2 regions of the Caballeronia sp. BCC1704 genome follow, and region 2 is predicted to be linked to the other one. Evidence: riboswitches for the same ligand, from Rfam matches in the RefSeq annotation. Region 2 holds a riboswitch; the other holds the start of a gene.
What was found. Region 2 has a riboswitch for cobalamin ahead of cobW (cobalamin biosynthesis protein CobW). Riboswitches for the same ligand answer to the same signal wherever they lie in the genome.
Positions count from the first base shown of each region.

Region 1: linked by a shared signal. The riboswitch ahead of HWX53_RS04860 (TonB-dependent receptor) and the one ahead of cobW (cobalamin biosynthesis protein CobW) in region 2 are both predicted to bind cobalamin.

Region 1 covers NZ_CADFFT010000001.1:1,043,287-1,046,698, forward strand. Annotated here, with positions in the region: RNA gene ssrS (6S RNA) at 1-176, opposite strand, end outside; gene HWX53_RS04850 (cell division protein ZapA) at 295-609, opposite strand; gene HWX53_RS04855 (ATPase) at 606-995, opposite strand; cobalamin riboswitch at 1,245-1,540, shown strand; gene HWX53_RS04860 (TonB-dependent receptor) at 1,673-3,412, shown strand, end outside.
Region 2 covers NZ_CADFFT010000002.1:782,663-786,074, reverse strand. Annotated here, with positions in the region: gene cobN (cobaltochelatase subunit CobN) at 1-842, opposite strand, end outside; gene cobW (cobalamin biosynthesis protein CobW) at 847-1,926, opposite strand; cobalamin riboswitch at 2,052-2,303, opposite strand; cobalamin riboswitch at 2,359-2,607, shown strand; gene HWX53_RS13250 (cobalamin biosynthesis protein) at 2,692-3,051, shown strand; gene cobO (cob(I)yrinic acid a,c-diamide adenosyltransferase) at 3,060-3,412, shown strand, end outside.

The DNA of each region.
Region 1 (3,412 bases), on a different contig from region 2:
CCGCCTCAGCCGCTAGGCCGGCATCCTGAACCTGGGTTCAAGATTGGTCGCGGTAAGCAACACTTCGGGTACATCAGACAGAGTGACGCGCGCGCCCGTGCTGCAACGTTCCGCAACCGTGCCAATGTAGCATTGGTTCAAGGAATATATGACCTTGGCGTACCAGGCAGGGAGACCTCACTGTACACCAAACGTTTGGTCCTTGCAGCCCTTGCCTACGTTTCTCGCGGTATCTTTTTTTGATGGATACCGCAACGCTGATTAGATCAGCGCATGACCGTCAGTGCGCTTCGCTCAGTGCGCTTCGTATTGTGCAATGACAGCGCCGAGCTGCTCGTTCATCGAATGCATGGTGCGGCGGATTTCCTCGGCCGGAAATGCTTCGCCGTGACGCACGCTTTCCTGCAGCTTGAGCAATTCGGACGCCAGCGAGAGCGCGGCCATCACCGCGATGCGGTCCGTGCCGCGCACGCTGCTTGCGTTGCGGACCTTGTTCATTTCGGCATCCACGCGGGCCACCGCTTCGCGCAGCGCGGCTTCGGTTTCCGGCGAGCACGCGAGGCGATACTGCTGGCCGAGAATGGATACTTCGATCTGCGTGGTCGTCATGCCTTCTCTCCTTGATGATGCTCGCCGTGCACTTCTTCCGCGTGCGCATGTTCGTGCTGCGCTTCGCGCGACGCGCTGGATTCGGCGTTCAGAAGATCGAGCTGATTGTCGCTTTCGGCATGATGCGCTTTGCCGCGCGGCAGCTTTTCGAGGATCGCGTTGAGGCGCACTTGCGCGTCGTCGATCTTCGCGGACAGCGAATCGCGTTCGCCTTGCAGCGTGTCGCGCTCGTGGCGAACCTGCGCGAGTTCGGCCTGAACGCCGGCGTAATCGGCGCGCAGCTGTTCGATTTGTGCTTCGAGCGCGAGACGCGCCTGATTGTGGCGCTCGCTGATCTTGATCAGCCGGCCGATGTTTCCTGACAGTGATTCGAGTTCGTTGAGCATGTGCTGCGTCCTCTAAAGACCTGGCATTTTAGCGCGGTTCAACGGTGCTTCCGATAATTGTCTCGTTTCGAGACGTAACAACACGCGATCTTGCGCGCATCGCCGCGTATTCATGTGCGGAATGGCCGCGCGTGACGCACTCGGATGCGCGGCTGACGTCGCTCGCTTGTCGCTTGCTCGTCGCTCGCTCGTCGCTCAAGCCTCGCGATGACGGGCGCGCGCCTTCTTGACGGCCCTAATGCGCGCTCCTACACTTGCCGCACTTTTGGTGCTCGCGCCGCCTTTCTTGCGGCGCAGTCAAACGGGAAACAGGAAGCGCTGTCTCGCCTCGCGCGGCTCGCCAACCTGTGCTGCCCCCGCAACGGTAAGCGACCGCAACGCAAGTTGCAAGTCGTCCCTCGCGCGTTTCTACGTGTTGCTCCGTGGTCGTTTGCCATCGGACACGCGACTGCAAGAAACGTGTCGGCGCCACTGCGCTTCGAAGCGCGGGAAGGCGGGACGATGCGTCGCCAGCCCGGATACCGGCCAATCGTCCAGCGCGCCGATGCTTTGCAAGACGGCGCGCGCGTCGCGCACAGACCTCGCGGGGAGCGGGGCACGCGCCAGTCTCCAACGGAAACGCTTCACCCATGCTCTTGCCTTCGTCGGGCCTCATTCGTCGCGCGGCGCGCGTCGTGATGTGCGCCGCCGCGAGTGCGCCGCTTGCACAGGCCGCGCACGCCGATTCCGATTCTCCGTCGCAGACACTCGCGCCCGTCGTCGTCACGGCGACGCGCGGCGCGCAACCGCTCGCCGATTCCATCCCGCAGGCGACGCTCTTCGACGCGCAAGACATCGCCGACAGCAATGCAAACGATGTGCTCGGGCTCATCGCGCTTGCGCCCGGCGTGCAGATCACGCGCAACGGCGGGCCGGGCGCGACCTCGGGCGTGTTCATACGCGGCGCGTCGTCGACGCAGTCGCTGGTGCTGATCGACGGCGTGCGCGTTGAATCGGTGTCGCTCGGCGCGGCGCAGTTGTCGCAACTGATGCTCGATCAGACCGGCCGCGTCGAAGTGGTCAACGGCAACGTGTCGGCGCTGTATGGATCGAACGCGATCGGCGGCGTCGTGCAGATTTTCACGAAGGAGGGCGAAGCACATCCGCCACGCTTTCACTTCGAAGCCGAATACGGCAGCTATCACACGCAGCGGCAGTCGGCGGGCGTCGACGGCGCGCTCGATGCCGAGGGCCGCACCACGTTCAGCCTCAACGTGTCGCGCGAGAAGACGGACGGCTTCTCGTCGATCGATCCCGCGCTCGCGCCCGCCGCGAATCCGAACGCGAACGGTTATCTGAACGAAAGCGTCGCCGCGACGCTGCGCCACAAGTTCAGCGACAAGTGGGACGCAGGCGTGCGCTTCCTGCAATCGAACGGCGTGAACAGCTTCGACGATCCCTACGGCGTGCCGACCGATCTCAACGAATCGCATGATCGCGTGCGCTCGGCCTCCGTCTTCGCGAACGGCAAGCTCACCGACAACTGGACGACGCACTTCACCATCGCGCAAGGGCAGGACCGCGCGAACATCGAGAAAAACGGCGTCTATACGAGCCGCTTCGACTCGGAGAATCATCAGTATCTGTGGCAGAACGACTTCCGGCTCACCGAGGCGCATAAGCTCGTGTTCGGCTACGAGCATCTCGACCAGTCGCTCGACTCCGATCAGTTCAGCGCGCCCGACCGGCATGTGAACTCGGTGTTCGCGGGCTATGTCGGCCGCTTGGGTCCGAGCGAAGTGCAGGCCAACGTGCGCCGCGACCAGTATTCCGACTTCGGCGGCGCGAACAGCTACTATCTGGGCTACGCGTACAACTTCGATTCGCATTGGCGCGCGAGCGCGAGCTACGCGGCATCGTTCCGCGCGCCGAGTTTCGACGACCTCTACTATCCGTTCAGCGGCAATCCGTCGATACAGCCGGAGCGCAGCCATTCGGCCGAGGCCGCGTTGCAGTACGCATCGGAGAAGATCGGCGTGGTGCGCGTGACGGCGTTCGAGACGCGCTATTCGAATCTGATCGACTACGTGGGCGACAGCAGCGGCTTCTATACCGCGCAGAACGTGGGGCGCGCGAAGGTGCAGGGCGTCGAGACATCGTGGGCGGGACACGTGGGCGCAACCGACGTGCGCGCGAGCGTGACGTTCCAGAATCCCGTCGACGAGACAAATCACGAAGACCTCGCGCGTCGCGCGCGGCGCTTCGCGTCGCTGTCGGCGCATCGGTCGACCGGGCGCTGGCGCGTGGGCGGCGAGTGGATCGTGAGCGGCGCGCGCAGCGACTACGATTCGACGCTCGCGGGCTACGGCGTCGTCAATCTTTCGGCGCAATACGACATCACGAAGTCGTGGTACGTGAATGCGCGCATCGACAACCTG
Region 2 (3,412 bases):
AAGTCTTCGCTTTCGCCGATCACGCTTGCTGCAAACGCAGTCGTGTTCAATACGAGCGATGCGCGATGCTCCATGCACAAGCGCGCGATCACTTCGCGGCTCACGCTTTCCTTGAGGGAAGCGATCGCAATCGGCAGCGGATTCAGCCCTTCCTTTTCGAGCGCTTCGATGAGCGCATCGAATACAGCGGTGTTGCCCGCTTGCAGATGCGCGCGATAAAACAGGATCGCGACGACGGGCGCGCCTTCGGTCCATCGCGCGCGCCAGTCGTCGATTGCGGCGATGTCGCGCTCGGGATGATAGATGGCCACGACAGGCAGCGGACGCGGCGCTTGCGGCGCGCGACCGAAGCCGAATGCGCGATGACCGATCGCGCGCAAAAATTCCTCGGCATTGCCCGCGCCGCCTTCGCGCAGATAGCGCGACAACTCGCGGCAGAACGCGGCATCCGCGGTGCTCTTGCTGATCAGGTTCGGGTCTTCGGTGAGATCGCCCGAGAACATGGCGAGCATCTGCTTCTCGCGTTCGGCAAGCGCCACGATTCGCTCGATGCCATAACGCCAGTACGATTCACCGCCGAGATGATCGACGATGACGACGCGCGCATGACGCAATACATCGTCGACATAGAAGTCGACCGATGCGGGCTGGCGCAGAAACGATTGATTCGCGAGCCGCACTTCGGGAAAGCCCGGCTCCAGACGCGGAAACACGCTTGCTAGCAGTGCGAGCGTGGTATCGGCCGAACTCAGCACGACGATCGGTGCGCGCGTCTGCTCGATACGCATGACGCCTGCCGCGTCATCGACGAAACCTCCGGGCGTCGTGCGTAACAGATGCATCGCGTCAGGCCTGCGCGAGCGCGTTCGCCAGCGCCGCGTTCAACGCTGTTTGCAGCGTTTGACGATCGAGGTCTTCTCCGATCAGCACGAAGCGGCTCGCGGCTTCGCCTTCGTTCCAGCGCCGGTCGAAATAGCTGTCGAAGCGCCGGCCCACGCCTTGCACCACGAGACGCATGCCCGCGCCCGGCAGCGCGGCGAACCCTTTCACGCGATAGATCGTGTGACTCTCCACGAGCGCCTGCAACGCCGCAATGGCCTGTTCGCGCGATTCCACTTGTCCTTCGACGACGACCGAATCAAATTCGTCATGGTGATGGTCCACGTGGCCTTCGTCGTCGGCAGAACCGTGATGATCGTGGCGAAGATGAATGCTGTCCTCGGACGCCGATTGCAGACCGAGCAGCGCATGCAGATCGAGCTTGCCCATTTGCGCGGGCACGACCTTCACTTGCGGCGGAATCTCGGGCCGCACGAGCGCTTCCACGCGGCGCAGTGCGTCGGCGTCCATGAGGTCGGTCTTGTTGACGATCACGAGATCAGCCGAGGACAGTTGATCTTCGAATAGCTCGTGCAGCGGCGATTCGTGATCGAGGTTCGGGTCGGCCTTGCGTTGCGCATCGACCGCTGCGGGGTTCGCGGCGAACTGTCCGCTTGCGGCGGCAGGACCATCGACCACCGTGATGACGGCATCCACGGTGAAGGCATTTTTGATCGACGGCCAGTTGAACGCCTGCACGAGCGGCTTGGGCAACGCGAGGCCCGACGTCTCGATCAACACATGGTCGATGCGCTCGCGGCGTTCCAGCAACTGCTCCATCACCGGATAAAACTCTTCCTGCACTGTGCAACACAGGCACCCGTTAGCGAGTTCATAGAGATTGCGCTCCGACGACCCGGCTTCGTCGTCGCAACCGATGCCGCAACCCTTCAGGATTTCCCCGTCTATGCCGAGCTCACCGAATTCGTTCACGATGACAGCAAGGCGCAAGCCCTGCGCATTCGACATGATGTGGCGCATCAAGGTGGTCTTGCCGCTGCCGAGAAAGCCGGTCACGACCGTGACGGGTATCTTGCGGGTTTGCATCGTCGCTCCGTGGCTCGTGTGTGCGTGCGTCGTGCGTGCGTCGCGCGAGGAAGGTATCGCCGGCGAGATCTGCGGGAAAAAGCGCACGACTGATGGATCATGGACCATGCCGCATCCCCGCGGCGTGAACCCTGCGAAAGTCTGGCCGGTATCCGGGCTTGGGACCTCGTTGCGCAGCCTTCCTGCCGTGTACCGACAGTGGCCGTGTGCGCAACGCGCGATATCGTACTCGCCGATACCGCCGGTCGCTTACCGTTGCGGGGGCAGCGCAGGTTGGCGCGCGTCCGATCGCATGATGGAGCGATGCGCTTCCTGCTTCCCGTTTAACTGCGCGCGAAAGAAGCTCGCACGCGGGCACCAGAACTGCGTGAAGTCTAGGCTCCTCACGAAGGAGCGTCAAGGAAAGCGCCGCCGAAAAGCGGGGGCATGTGGTATCGTTGGCGCGCGACTGGTGCTCGCGCGTTCACACGAAACGCGCAGTTAAACGGGAAACAGGAAGCGGCGTCTTCACGATCATGCAAGCGCTCGCCAACCTGTGCTGTCCCCGCAACGGTACGCGACCGGCGGTATCGGCTTGCACGATATCGCGCATGGCGCACACGGCCACTGCCCGTTCACGGTGGGAAGGCTGCGCGATGACGGCCGCAAGCCCGGATACCGGCCAGCGCAGGGGACGAAGCGCATCTGCCATCACGATGCCTTCGCCGAACGCCGCCATCCGCGAGGGACGCATGGGCGGCGCAAGCATTTCCGTCCATTCGTTCGATGATGCTTCCTTGCGTGAGCCTGCGCCATCTTGCCGTCGGCATCGGCTGCAAACGCGGCGTAAGCGCCGATGCGATTGAAGCGGCCGTGCTTCGTGCGCTTCGAGCAGCGGAATTCACGTTAGAGCACATCGCGGTGATCGCGAGCATCGACATCAAACACGACGAAGCCGGCTTGCGTGTCTTCTGCGAGCGTCATGCCCTGCCATTGCGCCTTTATCGCGCGGACGAGCTCGCGCACATGCCCGCCGAGGGCGTGTGCGAGCCTAGCGCGCTGCTCGCAAGCCAGGGCGGAGAGCTTGTGATGCCGAAGATGATCGACGGTCACGTGACCGTCGCCATAGCAACGAAGAAAGCCTGAAAGAGCCCATGAAAACCGATACGGAATCGCATCTGCGCATGACGCAGCGTCGCAAGGAAGGCCACGAAAAGAAGCAGGCCGCCGCCGATCACGAGAAGGGTCTCCTGATCGTCAACACAGGCAATGGCAAGGGCAAGACGACGGCGGCATTCGGCATGGCCGTGCGCGTGCTCGGGCACGGCATGAAGCTCGGCGTCGTTCAGTTCATCAAAGGCGCGCTGCACACGTCAGAGCGCGATTTCCTGAGCGCGGTTGCCAACTGCGATTTCGTGACGATGGGCGACGGCTATACATGGAACACGCAAAACCGCGAGGCCGACATGGCGACCGCGCGCAAAGGCTGGAACGAAGCGCAGCGCAT